4 regions of the Gottfriedia sp. S16(2024) genome follow, and region 2 is predicted to be linked to each of the others. Evidence: riboswitches for the same ligand, from Rfam matches in the RefSeq annotation. Region 2 holds a riboswitch; each other region holds the start of a gene.
What was found. A riboswitch is a leader RNA that binds a small molecule or an ion and turns the genes downstream of it on or off. The one in region 2 is predicted to bind S-adenosylmethionine.
Positions count from the first base shown of each region.

Region 1: another riboswitch for S-adenosylmethionine. It lies ahead of metK (methionine adenosyltransferase); the one in region 2 lies ahead of AB1282_RS09600 (methionine ABC transporter ATP-binding protein).
Region 3: another riboswitch for S-adenosylmethionine. It lies ahead of AB1282_RS12350 (LLM class flavin-dependent oxidoreductase); the one in region 2 lies ahead of AB1282_RS09600 (methionine ABC transporter ATP-binding protein).
Region 4: another riboswitch for S-adenosylmethionine. It lies ahead of AB1282_RS15055 (trans-sulfuration enzyme family protein); the one in region 2 lies ahead of AB1282_RS09600 (methionine ABC transporter ATP-binding protein).

Region 1 is NZ_JBFLUO010000001.1:382,146-385,326, reverse strand. It holds gene pckA (phosphoenolpyruvate carboxykinase (ATP)) at 1-1,306, opposite strand, end outside; SAM riboswitch class I at 1,619-1,733, shown strand; gene metK (methionine adenosyltransferase) at 1,942-3,138, shown strand.
Region 2 is NZ_JBFLUO010000001.1:2,050,409-2,053,589, forward strand. It holds gene AB1282_RS09590 (ASCH domain-containing protein) at 1-299, shown strand, start outside; gene AB1282_RS09595 (hypothetical protein) at 305-739, shown strand; SAM riboswitch class I at 1,043-1,160, shown strand; gene AB1282_RS09600 (methionine ABC transporter ATP-binding protein) at 1,336-2,352, shown strand; gene AB1282_RS09605 (methionine ABC transporter permease) at 2,342-3,010, shown strand; gene AB1282_RS09610 (MetQ/NlpA family ABC transporter substrate-binding protein) at 3,007-3,181, shown strand, end outside.
Region 3 is NZ_JBFLUO010000001.1:2,631,944-2,635,124, reverse strand. It holds gene AB1282_RS12355 (ATP-grasp domain-containing protein) at 1-784, opposite strand, end outside; gene AB1282_RS12350 (LLM class flavin-dependent oxidoreductase) at 800-1,849, opposite strand; SAM riboswitch class I at 2,005-2,111, opposite strand; partial or broken gene AB1282_RS12345 (cupin domain-containing protein) at 2,308-2,415, shown strand; gene AB1282_RS12340 (ABC transporter permease) at 2,655-3,181, opposite strand, start outside.
Region 4 is NZ_JBFLUO010000001.1:3,218,613-3,221,793, reverse strand. It holds gene AB1282_RS15060 (trans-sulfuration enzyme family protein) at 1-475, opposite strand, end outside; gene AB1282_RS15055 (trans-sulfuration enzyme family protein) at 481-1,650, opposite strand; SAM riboswitch class I at 1,733-1,836, opposite strand; gene AB1282_RS15050 (ATP-dependent DNA helicase) at 1,915-3,181, opposite strand, start outside.

The sequences.
Region 1 (3,181 bases), 1.7 Mb from region 2:
CAACACCGTATTCTCCACCAGTCCAACCAGTGTTTACTAAGAATACATTTACATTATGCTTTTCAATTTTTTCACCAAGCATTTTTGCATATTCTACAGCTGGAAGCGGTAAGAATGGTGATCCGAAACATGTTGAGAATGTTACTTGTGGAGAAGTAACACCACGCTCAGTACCTGCTAATTTACTAGTAAATCCACTTAAGAAGTGGTACATAGCTTGCTCTTTTGTTAATTTACTGATTGGAGGTAATACTCCAAATGCATCAGCAGTTAAAAAGATAATTGCATGTGGATGTCCAGCAACGCTTGGCTCAATGATATTTTGAATTGCTTGCATTGGGTATGCAGCACGAGTATTTTCTGTTAAAGTTGTATCATCATAGTCAGCTAAACGGCTATCAGGTTTAACAACTACATTTTCTAAAACTGTACCAAATTTAATTGCAGAGAAAATTTGTGGCTCTTTTTCAAATGTTAAATTGATACATTTAGCGTAGCAACCGCCTTCAATATTGAATACACCATTATCTGACCAGCCGTGCTCGTCATCACCGATTAGTTTACGGTCTGCATCTGCAGATAATGTAGTTTTACCAGTTCCTGAAAGTCCAAAGAATAATGCTACATCGCCTTCGCTACCAACGTTAGCAGAACAGTGCATTGGTAAAACATTATTTTGTGGTAATAGGAAATTCATGATTGAGAAAATAGATTTTTTCATTTCTCCAGCATATTCCGTACCACCAATTAAGATTATTTTCTTTTCAAATGATACAATAACAAATGCCTCTGAATTTGTTCCATCAACTACAGGGTCTGCTTTAAATGTCGGAGCAGAAACAATTGTAAACTCTGCTTCATGTGTTGTAAGTTCTTGCTCAGTTGGGCGAATAAATAATTGATGAGCAAATAAGTTGTGCCATGCAAATTCGTTAATTACTTGGATAGGTAAACGATACTCAGTATCTGCACCAGCAAATCCTTTAAATAAGAATAATTCGTTACGATCTTTTAAGTAGTTAAGTACTTTGCTATATAATTTTTCGAATACGTCAGCAGAGATTGGTTGATTTACTGAACCCCAATCGATTAAATTTTCAACAGATGCCTCTTGTACAATAAATTTATCTTTAGGTGAACGTCCAGTATATTTGCCTGTTGAAACGCTAACTGCTCCCGTTGACGTTAAAATTCCTTCTTGTCTTGTTAGGACTTTTTCAACTAACTCAGAAACGCTTAGTTGGTTATACATTTGATTACTAGTAAGTAATTCGTTTAATTCAAAGTTTACATCAACTGTCTTCATATACTAATACCATCCTTTAAATATAATTTGTCTGCCATGTAGGTATCTCGATAAATAGTATAACACATTTATTTTAATAGTGTATACTATTAGTTGGCAAAATGTGTTATGAATTTGATTAAAAAATAAATTTGAGCAAAATTTACTTATTAAATGAAGTAAGTTATTTAAATGTAAGTATAATAATTAGTAATTTCCCATTAAATAGAAATGAATGTAGGGATAAAGTTATTGTAGAATTATGTCTAAGTTATGATGAAAATTGTTGACAAGAAAGTGAAATTTTAATATGATACTTTTCATACGGATACTCTCTTATCCCGAGTAGGTGGAGGGATACAGGCCCTACGAAGCCCAGCAACCTCACTTTTAGTGAAAGGTGCTGAACCTGATGCAAGACTATTTTTTATGTCTTGGACGATAAGAGCGAAAGGCAAATACCAAGAACCCTTTCCTCAGGTAATATTTGATAAGAGGAAGGCTTTTTTTTTGCTCAAAACTTAAATACAGTGGCAATTTCGTAATTTACACTGAGTTATCTTTATCTTAAATGGGAAACATAGGAATAGGAACAAACTTTTTATTCTTATGTTGAGAAAAAAGAGATCCGTCAATTCAATTTAGGAGGGGACTCAATGTCACAACGTCGTTTATTTACTTCAGAATCAGTTACAGAAGGACATCCAGATAAAATCTGTGACCAAATCTCAGATTCAATTCTTGATGCAATTTTAGCAAATGATCCGAATGCTCGTGTAGCAGCGGAAACTTCAGTTACAACAGGTTTAGTACTTGTTGCAGGTGAAATTACAACTTCTACTTATGTAGATATCCCAAAAATCGTTCGCGAAACAATCCGTGAAATCGGTTATGACCGTGCAAAATACGGATTTGATGCAGATACATGTGCAGTTTTAACTTCTATTGATGAGCAATCAGCAGATATCGCTTTAGGTGTAGACCAAGCATTAGAAGCTCGTGAAGGTAGCATGACAGATGAAGAAATTGAAGCAATCGGTGCAGGAGACCAAGGTTTAATGTTCGGTTTTGCTGTTAATGAAACACCTGAATTAATGCCACTTCCAATTTCATTATCTCACAAAATTGCACGCCGTTTAACTGAAGTTAGAAAAAATGAAACAGTTTCTTACTTACGTCCAGACGGTAAAACTCAAGTAACAGTTGAGTATGATGAAAACAACAAACCAGTTCGTATTGATGCAATCGTTGTATCAACACAACATGGTCCAGAAGCTACTCAAGCTCAAATTGAAAATGATATTAAAGAACTTGTAATCAAACCAGTTGTACCAGCTGAGTTAATTGATGAAAACACAAAATTCTTTATCAACCCAACAGGTCGTTTCGTAATCGGTGGACCTCAAGGTGATGCAGGTTTAACAGGTCGTAAAATTATTGTTGATACTTACGGTGGATATGCTCGTCACGGTGGTGGCGCATTCTCTGGTAAAGATGCAACTAAAGTTGACCGTTCTGCTGCTTACGCTGCACGTTACGTTGCGAAAAACATCGTAGCTGCTGGCTTAGCTGATAAAGCTGAAGTTCAATTAGCATATGCAATTGGTGTAGCTAAACCAGTTTCAATCGCTATTGATACTTTTGGTACAGGTAAAGTTTCAGAAGAAAAATTAGTTGAAGTAATTCGCAACAACTTCGACCTACGTCCAGCTGGAATTATTAAAATGCTTGACCTACGTCGTCCAATTTACAAACAAACTGCTGCTTATGGTCACTTTGGCCGTACAGATATCGATCTTCCTTGGGAGCGTACTGACAAAGCAGAAGTTTTAAAAACTGAAGCAGGTCTATAATAAAATGATTAAGGCTGAATATGGCATATGCTATATTCAGTCT
Region 2 (3,181 bases):
AACGCCTTGTTACGCTTCAAGAGGATGTTGAAAAAGTATTGGCAGGACAAAAAACTGCTACTCGCCGAAACGGAAGATATGCAGATGTTGGGGAAGTGATGACCCTTCAAAATAATCAGTATGTTGTTGAAAAAGTTTATTCTCAAGCCCTTGGTGAATTGACAGATGAGGATGCTAAGCAAGAAGGCTATGCGACAGTAGAAGAGTATAAACAATCGATCCTTTCAATCCACCCTGGGATGCCTTGGTTGCCAAAAATGAGGGTATGGGTTCATGAGTTCCGTCTCATCCAAGAATAATTTTAATGCTGTATAGATTTCTTCTTTATATACATATTGCTAGTGTAATCCTATCGATTGGCCCTTTTTTTGTTTTGATTCCGATACTCAAAAAGCTGCATACCTCAAAGTCTGCGATACAACAGATTTATTTGGATGTATTCCGGTTTGCTGTCAGATTGGCAAAGCATGCTGGGCATGTATTGGTTGGATCAGGGGTTTTGTTGGTACTAGTGGGTCATTGGTCGTGGAAGACATCTTGGATTGTGATGACGATTCTTCTTTTGGTGAGTTCATTATTTTTCCTAGCTAGAGCCTTTTCACCGACCATTCGGAAATTCAGTGAACCAACCCATGACCAGAGAATGCTAATTCAGAAGCTTCGTCGATCAATCTGGATTTACATCGTTCTTTTGATGGTTATGCTATGGTTTATGGTAGTAAAGCCTGCATTATGGTAGGAATGATTCAAAAAAGCAGACAGGTTCTCTTATCAAAGAAGACTTGTCTGTTTTTTTGCCTTCTTTTAAATGAAATACTAATAAAAACTCAAAAAAATAAGTATATAGACCTATTTCAAACGGAATATGAAATAGTTTTTTGATTTGAATATAAAGGACCTAAGACCTGATTCAAACAATACTCGTAAAAAAAATGCTATTTTCAAACACAATTTTTTCTAAAAAATTTAAAAATAATTCTTGACGTATTATAAAAAGAGAGATAACATGAACTCAATAATTTAAAAACTTAATAAATTCTATTACTTATCCAGAGAGGTGGAGGGACTGGCCCTACGATACCTCGGCAACGGGTTTGTTGTTTCGAAACAAATACCGTGCTAATTCCTGCAAATCGTTTAAGCGATTTGAAAGATAAGAAGTAAAGTGGCTTATATATTATAACCCCTCTTCTTATCTGTCTTATTGGATAAGAAGGGGGGTTTTTTGATGAGTTGCCATAGGAGAAAAAGGAGAAAATATAATTATAAAACCTAGTTTTCAAATGTGTTTACTTAGTTATAATGTTTGGAATAACTTGCATTGGAGGAAGAAATTTGATTGAGATTAAAAATGTCTCCAAGGTTTATCCTGGAAGGCCACCAATTAAAGCTTTAAATAATATTAATATGAAAATTGAGAAAGGTGAGATCTATGGAATCATTGGCTTTTCCGGAGCGGGAAAAAGTACATTGATTCGTTGTTTAAATAGACTTGAAGAGCCAACAGAAGGATCAGTTCTGATAGATGGATTGAACTTAATGACATTAAATGATGAAGAGTTACGTAAAACACGTAGAAAAATTGGTGTCGTATTCCAACACTTCAATCTACTTTCAGCCAAAACGGTATTTGATAATATCGCAATGCCGCTATACCTTGAAGGAAAGAAGAAACGGGATGTTCAGGAAAAGGTAATGGAATTAATTGAATTTGTTGGACTGACAGGGAAGCAAGATGTATTTCCGGGGCACTTATCGGGGGGACAAAAGCAAAGAGTTGGAATTGCAAGGGCACTTGTAACAGACCCAGATCTGTTGCTATGTGATGAAGCTACATCTGCATTAGACCCTGAAACAACAAAGAATGTATTAGAGCTTTTAAGGAAGGTAAATAAATCCTATAATCTTACAATTTTTCTTATTACCCATGAAATGAGTGTAATTCGTGATTTATGTGATAAAGTGGCCGTCATTGATGATGGTGAAATTGTCGAGGAAGGTAATGTTTACGACGTTTTTACGAATCCACAAAAAAGTATTACAAAGAATTTTGTTAACACTGTATTACAAAATGAGGTGCCGTCTAAGTTATCGAAAACATTATCAAAAGGGAAATATTATCAATTAGTCTTCCTAGGTGATAAGGCTGCCAATCCATTATTATCAGAGGTTCTTAAAAAATTCGATATTCATTTAAACATTCTTTATGGATCGATTACAGAGCTACAAGAAAGACCTTATGGGAATTTGCTTGTGGCACTAGAAGGAACAAAAGAGGAAAGCGCAAAAGCTATTAAATTTATTTCGGAAAAGGGGATAGATGTAAGGGAGGTTGAGTTAAATGGAGCTTAATTGGGAATTCTTTTGGCCACAGTTTTTACAGGCAACTCAAGATACATTTCTAACTGTACTAGGGTCATTTATTTTTGGCACAATCATAGGATTGCCTTTAGGTATTATCCTAGTTGTAACAAGGCCAGGTCATATAATGGAAAACAAACCTTTATTTACGTTGTTAAATACCATTATAAATATTGTTCGATCTGTACCATTTATTATTTTACTAGTTGCCATTATACCGTTTACTAGATTATTGACGGGAACGTCCATTGGCGTAGTTGCAGCAATTGTTCCGCTTTCAATCTTTGTAGGGCCATATTTGGCAAGATTGATTGAGAATTCCATGCTAGAAGTGGATAAGGGAGTGCTGGAAACTGCCTATTCAATGGGAGCAACAAAGTTTCAAATCATCGTGAAGTTTATTTTGCCTGAAGCAATTCCATCGTTGATTCTATCATTTACAACAGCAACGATTGGATTGATTGGATCGACTGCGGCAGCTGGTGCTGTTGGTGCTGGGGGATTAGGTGACTTAGCTATTACATATGGTTATCAGCGTTTTGAAACATTGGTTATTGTCATTACAGTTGTTTTACTAGTACTTATTGTTCAACTCATACAAAGTTTAGGAAATACGTGGTCAAGATACGTAAGGAGGAAAAGAGGATGAAAAAGTTTTTTACTATTTTTGCAGCATTATTATTAACGGTTTCGGTATTATCAGCATGTGGTTCTAATGCATCATCAGGTAATGGAAAAGAGAGAACAGTTAAGATTGGTATTAACGGTGATGATTATGAACTTTGGAATATTGTACAAAAACAAGTGAAAAATGAAGGGA
Region 3 (3,181 bases), 580 kb from region 2:
CTGCAACTTGGACATTATTTTTAGCTAGAACCTCTTTATATTTATCAATAATTTCGTCCTCGAAGCCTTCAATGATTTGGAACTTAGGTTTCTCTTCTACTTCTTCTCCTACTGGGCAGAATAAATCACCAATTTGGCACGCATCAGCTGGGCAAAGTTCAAAACCTTCCGAAGTATCAACTTTAACTGCATAAACAAAGTTTCCTCCTACAAATTCACAACGAGTGATGTAGCTCTCAGGTGATTGGATGTATTCCTGAATCAGTGTAATTCCATCAACGGGTTCTTCAAAAGTCGATCCTTCCACATAAGCCTTTAAAGCTTCGATACTATGGAATAGTTGAACCCCTAATCCTTTACCAGCACGATTATGTTTCGTAATAAATGACTGTCCAGCAAAGATATTAGCTGCCTTAATAATGTTTTGTTTTCCAACTGCTGCGATCGTTTTAGGAGTCTTCACACCATACTTGTTTAGCTCTAAATATTGTAAAACCTTACTAACTTCTAGCTTCAAGGCATTCGTTCCATTCAACACCGTACGACCATGAGCTTCAAGCCAAGCTAATACTTGACCAGTAAATTCGGCTGCAAAACGATGATCACGTGTATGAGAGGAAGCACTCATTCGGCTATAAAAGATCCCTTCTGGTGGTGCAGTTGATAAATCTACCGTACCTTCGTCTAAATGCCATTCCTCATAAGGAACTCCAAGCTCCTCTAATCTTTTTGTTAAATGCACAGTCCACTCACTATTTTCATGAATTACGTATACTTTGCTCATCTTTAAATCCCCTTTCTAGTTCTTTACTAAACTACGTTTTTGTTCTACTAATGGCATAACTTGTTTTGAAAAGCGTTCCATTTCCTCAAGTTGAGGTGAAAATTGTAATAATAATAAGTCTAGGCCAGCTTCTTCAAATTGTAAAATTCGGTCTGCAATTTGCTCTGGTGTTCCTACTAGATTCGGTCTAAGACCACGATTTGAAACTGAGTAATCTTGTAATTGGATTTGTTGTTCTAATTGTGATTTTGTAGTGAAGTCTTTAAAGCCTGCATACCCGCTTGAATCTTTCACAGTCGTAATATTTTCTAGCTCAGCCAAAGCCTCTTCTTCTGTATCTCTACAAATAATATAAGCGGCCATACCGAAAGAACTTAATGGTTCATTTCCTGTTTGTTCACGACGCACCTTCATATCTGTTACTTTCTGATTAATTTCTTCAACTGTTCCACCGTGCATCACATATGCGTCGCACTTTTCTACAATCGTTTGCTTTCCTTTTTCACTTTCTCCGCCTGCATATAGAATCGGATTTGGTCTTTGAACTGGTTTTGGAGCAAGCTTTGTATCCTTTAAGTCGTAATATTTACCTGAATAATTGAACGTTTCTTCTGTCCATAAGCCTTTAAGAACATCAATAAACTCCTCTGTCCGAGCATAACGCTCATCATGTTCTGTAAAAATACCGCCATATTGACGAGCTTCTTCTGCCCACCATGCAGAAACGACGTTTAGCGTAAAACGGCCGTTACTGATTTGATCAATATTAGCAGCCATTTTTGCTGTTACTGCAGGATTATGAAAACCTGGACGAATCGCAGTCATAATTTCGATTTTTTCCGTCACTGCAGCAAGTGCCGCTGCTGTTGACCAAGCTTCAAGTGAATCATGCTCCGGCCCTTTAATGTCGTTTAAATATAATTCAGCTATTAAAGTAGTCGAGTATCCCCATTTTTCAGCCGATTGAATGACCTCTTTAGCATATTCAAATGTTGGTGGCATTCTTTCGTCATCCACATTACGTAACCATCCTCCAAAAATCGGTAACCAAAAACCATATTTCATTTCTATTCTCTCCTTTATCATTAAAATTGTCTAGTTTTCGCATTGGTTAAGTTGGGTTTATATTTAATATAATTCAGTTATGTTTAACCTCCAACGTAAATAAATAAAAAAAAGCCTCTTTCATTCAGAAAGAGGCATCAAAAACAATTGTTTTCGACTTATCTATCAGAATGATTTCATTCTGCAGGAAGTGGCACCTTTTCTTAATAAGGAGGTTGCCGGACGTCATAGGGCCTGATCCCTCGGTCACTCTCGATAAGTTTGTGTTATGTAATTTCATTAACTGAATCATAAATCCTAGTAAACAGATTGTCAATAAAGGGATTTAAATATTTTTACAAAGATAGCGCTTTCATTGTTGTATTTGTTAGAAAAAATAAAATTTTATAATTATTTATTTTAAAAAGGAATTAACAATATTACGAAGTATTTAATACATCGTTCCAGTTCCCTTTAGGCATGGTGCTACAAAGGATAGTTGGTTTGAACACATTGCAATAACTTCAGGTACACCAGAGTGGTTGGCCCCTGTTTCAGATGAAGAATATGAAACTTTGACTAATTAAACTTTAAAAACTAGCGCAAAAAATAATCTTTATTACAGAGGGATTTTAAAAAATAGTCGATAATCTAAATACATTTTCATCAATTTTAATATATTATATTAAGCATTTACTTTTTTACCAAAATTTACCTTTTCGAAAGAGAAACTTAGGTTTCTCTTTTTTTATTTAATATCTTTGAAAATATAAACCAAGAAAAAAGTACAGACTGAAATAATCCCCCAACCTGTACTACGCCATTTTTATTTCATTCGTTTTTTATATACCTTCATCGAAATCATATAAAACAATATCCCAATTCCCACTAACCATAACACTGCTGTTACAATCGTACCATAATCCGGCTGACCAGCTAAAAGGGAACGCACACTTTCGGCGATTGGGGTCATTGGCTGATTTTCTGCAAAAGCACGAAGCTTGTTACCCATATTATTTGTTGGGACAAAGGCAGAACTTACAAACATTAAGCCCATTAGTAGATAAGAGAACACGCTCGCACCTTCATACGATTTTGACATTAGCCCGCATGCTACTGCTATCCAAGTGAAAGAAAATACGGTAAGCAGGATCATACCAGCTGCTAATAGCCATTCCACGAAATTAGCGTGAGGACGGAATCCCATGATAAAAGAAATGAGAATCACGGCAGCAACTGATAAAATGTTTAATATTAAAGTTGAGATGACATGCCCTCCCAATATCGATGATTTAGCGATTGGCATGGAATGAAATCGATCAAAGATACCTCTAGTCATGTCTGTGTTCACTC
Region 4 (3,181 bases), 1.2 Mb from region 2:
TTTTAATAGCACTACTTAAATCAGTAATTTTCAAAAGAGGATTAGACGGTGTTTCTAAATAAAGTCCTTTTGTATTTGGCTTTATTCCGGCTTTAATCTCTTCTAAATTAGATGCGTCGACGAAAGAAAAATCGATTCCGAAACGATTTAAAACTTTTGTTGCTATTCTAAATGTTCCCCCATAAACATCTTCACAAATGACAATATGATCTCCTGCTGAAAACAAAGATAATACAGATGAGATTGCGGCCATTCCTGATGAAAACGCAAAGCCACGTACACCATTTTCTAATTTTGCAATTGTATTTTCTAACGCTTCTCTTGTTGGATTTCCACTTCTCGCATAGTCGTACTTCCCAAAATTCTCAATATCAAATTGATGAAACGTTGATGTCTGATAAATTGGTATACTTAATGCACCTGTTGCCTGATCAATTTCATTTCCGTTATGAATTAGTTTCGTTCCAAATTGCATGCTCATCACCCCAATGCATTTTCTAAGTCATTTAATAAATCATCAATATGTTCAATTCCCACTGATAAACGTAATGTATGGTCATCTAGACCAAGCTTTCTTTTAAATTCTTCTGGCATCTCTGAATGAGTTTGTGTATGTGGATACGTAATTAACGATTCGACTCCACCTAAACTTTCTGCGAATGTAATGACTTTTACGCTTCCTAAAACCTGTTCTACTAAACTTAAATCCTTCACTTTAAATGAAATCATTGCACCAAATCCAGTTGCCTGTTCTTTAATAATTGAATACCCTTTATGCGTTGGTAATCCTACATAATATACTTCAGTAACATTTGGATGATTTTCTAAAAACTTCGCAAGTACAATCGCATTTTTTTGACTGTATTCCATGCGTAAATGCAATGTTTTAATTCCTCTTAAGATTAACCAAGAGTCAAATGGAGCTAATGTTGCACCTGTTGATTTTTGATAATAGCGAATTCGTTCATTTGTATATTCTGAATTCGTTACGACGAAGCCAGCTAGTGTATCATTATGGCCACCTAAATACTTTGTTCCACTATGAACAACTACATCTGCCCCTAATTCAATTGGTCTAAAGAAATAAGGAGTTAAAAATGTATTATCGACAATTACAATAATATCTCGTTTTTTTGCAATCTCTACTACTCTTTTTAAATCAGTTACTTTCATCATTGGATTTGAAGGTGTCTCAATAAAAATTCCTTTTGTGTTCGGTTTAAGTGCATCAAGAATATGTTCAATTTCAGTCGTATCAACAAAATTATGCTCAAGTCCATATGGCGAATAAATTTCTTCGAATAAGCGATATGTACCACCGTATAAATCATCTGAAACAATTAGGTGATCACCCTTTTTAAATAAGCTTAATACTGCAGTAACTGCTGCATTTCCTGTTGCGAATGCAACGCCATAATTTGCACTTTCTAATTTTGCAACAGTATTTTCGACTTCTTCTCGTGTTGGATTTTGTAATCTTGCATAATCATATCCAGTTGACTGATGTAGACCTGCATGCTTAAATGTAGCTGATTGATAAATTGGATAACTAATTGCACCAGTTAATGGATCATACCCTTTGCTACCATGAACAGCTACCGTTTCAATCGATTTTTTATTCGTGTTTAAAGCCTCTTTTGTGTTAGTCATTATAAATCCCCCATTTTAGTCAAATAAAAAAACCACTTCCTAAAAAATAAGAAGTGGTTATGTCTGTAAAATAAACATATCGCTCTTATCTTCCAGGTTTTTCACCTGCAGGATTTAGCACTTTCTAGTATTTACTAGAGTTGCCGGGTTTCGTCGGGCCAGTCCCTCCACCGCTCTTGATAAGATTATTAAATTATATTGTTAGTATATTAAAAACTCTGATAATTATCAATCGTTTTTTTTGAATTATTTAATAATTAACTCTTACTTCCATTCTTCAGGTAATAAACTTTGATAAAGTGAACTCTTATATCGATCATCAATTAGTAATAAAGTCCCTTCATCTGATTCAGAACGGATAACTCTTCCACCCGCTTGCATTACTTTATTCATACCTGGAAAGACATATGCATAATAATACCCATTTTTTCCAACAGAATTAAAATGCTCCTTTAAAATATTTCTTTCTAAACAAATCTGTGGCAATCCTACACCAACTACTACGACACCGTTTAAGCGATCCCCCTTTAAATCGATCCCTTCAGAGAATATTCCACCTAATACAGCAAACCCAACCAAAGTTTCCTCATTTAGACTATCAAACTGTAAAAGGAACTCCTCTCGTTCAATTTCAGACATACCATTTTCTTGAACGATTGTCTTTATGTTAGGGTTTTTCTCTTTAAATAAATCAACACTTTGAATTAAATATTGATATGACGGATAAAAAACTAAATAATTACCTTTTCTTTTCGTAATTTCTTTATAGACAGAATCAATTAATCTTTCTAAATTTCTTTCACGATCTTGGTATCGAGTTGAAAGAGGATCAATTGTTACTTCCAGTTGTTCTCTATGAAAAGGAGAATCGATTGAAATTGTATAATCTCGACTTTGATCACCAAGCATATCTTGAAAATATTGTATTGGCGTTAAAGTAGCCGAAAAATAAATTGTAGAGCGAAATCTTTTTATGACGTCATTCACTACTTTAGAAGGATCAAGGCAAAATAACTTTAAATGTACTTCACTTTTATATAGTTCATAGTAGCATACATAATTTTCATCAAAAAACTCCGCAATTTTGACGAAGTTGAGTGACTCAAAATATGTATCAAGTAGAAGTTGTTTATTTTCGTCCTCTTCCATTTCCTGTAATTTTATTTCTACGATTTCATTGAATGTATGTAGAAGTTCTAGTAAATCACCATCTATTTCCTTTGAAACTGGGGTTACAACGTCCTTCCATTTTTTTCTTAATTCAATAAATCGCTTATTTATTTCATTTATTATGGCATAAAGTTCATCTTTTAAATTTTTATATCTATTTTTCAACTCTAAAAATTTAGATTTGAATAAGCTCGCAGAATACATTTCTCTTGCACGATCAACAAGATTATGAGCTTCATCAATTAATAAAACCGAACTTCGTTTATGTTCATCAAATAATCGTTTTAACGAAACTCTAGGATCAAAAATATAATTTACATCGCAAATAATCGCATCGGAAGAATTTAATAAATCTAAAGAG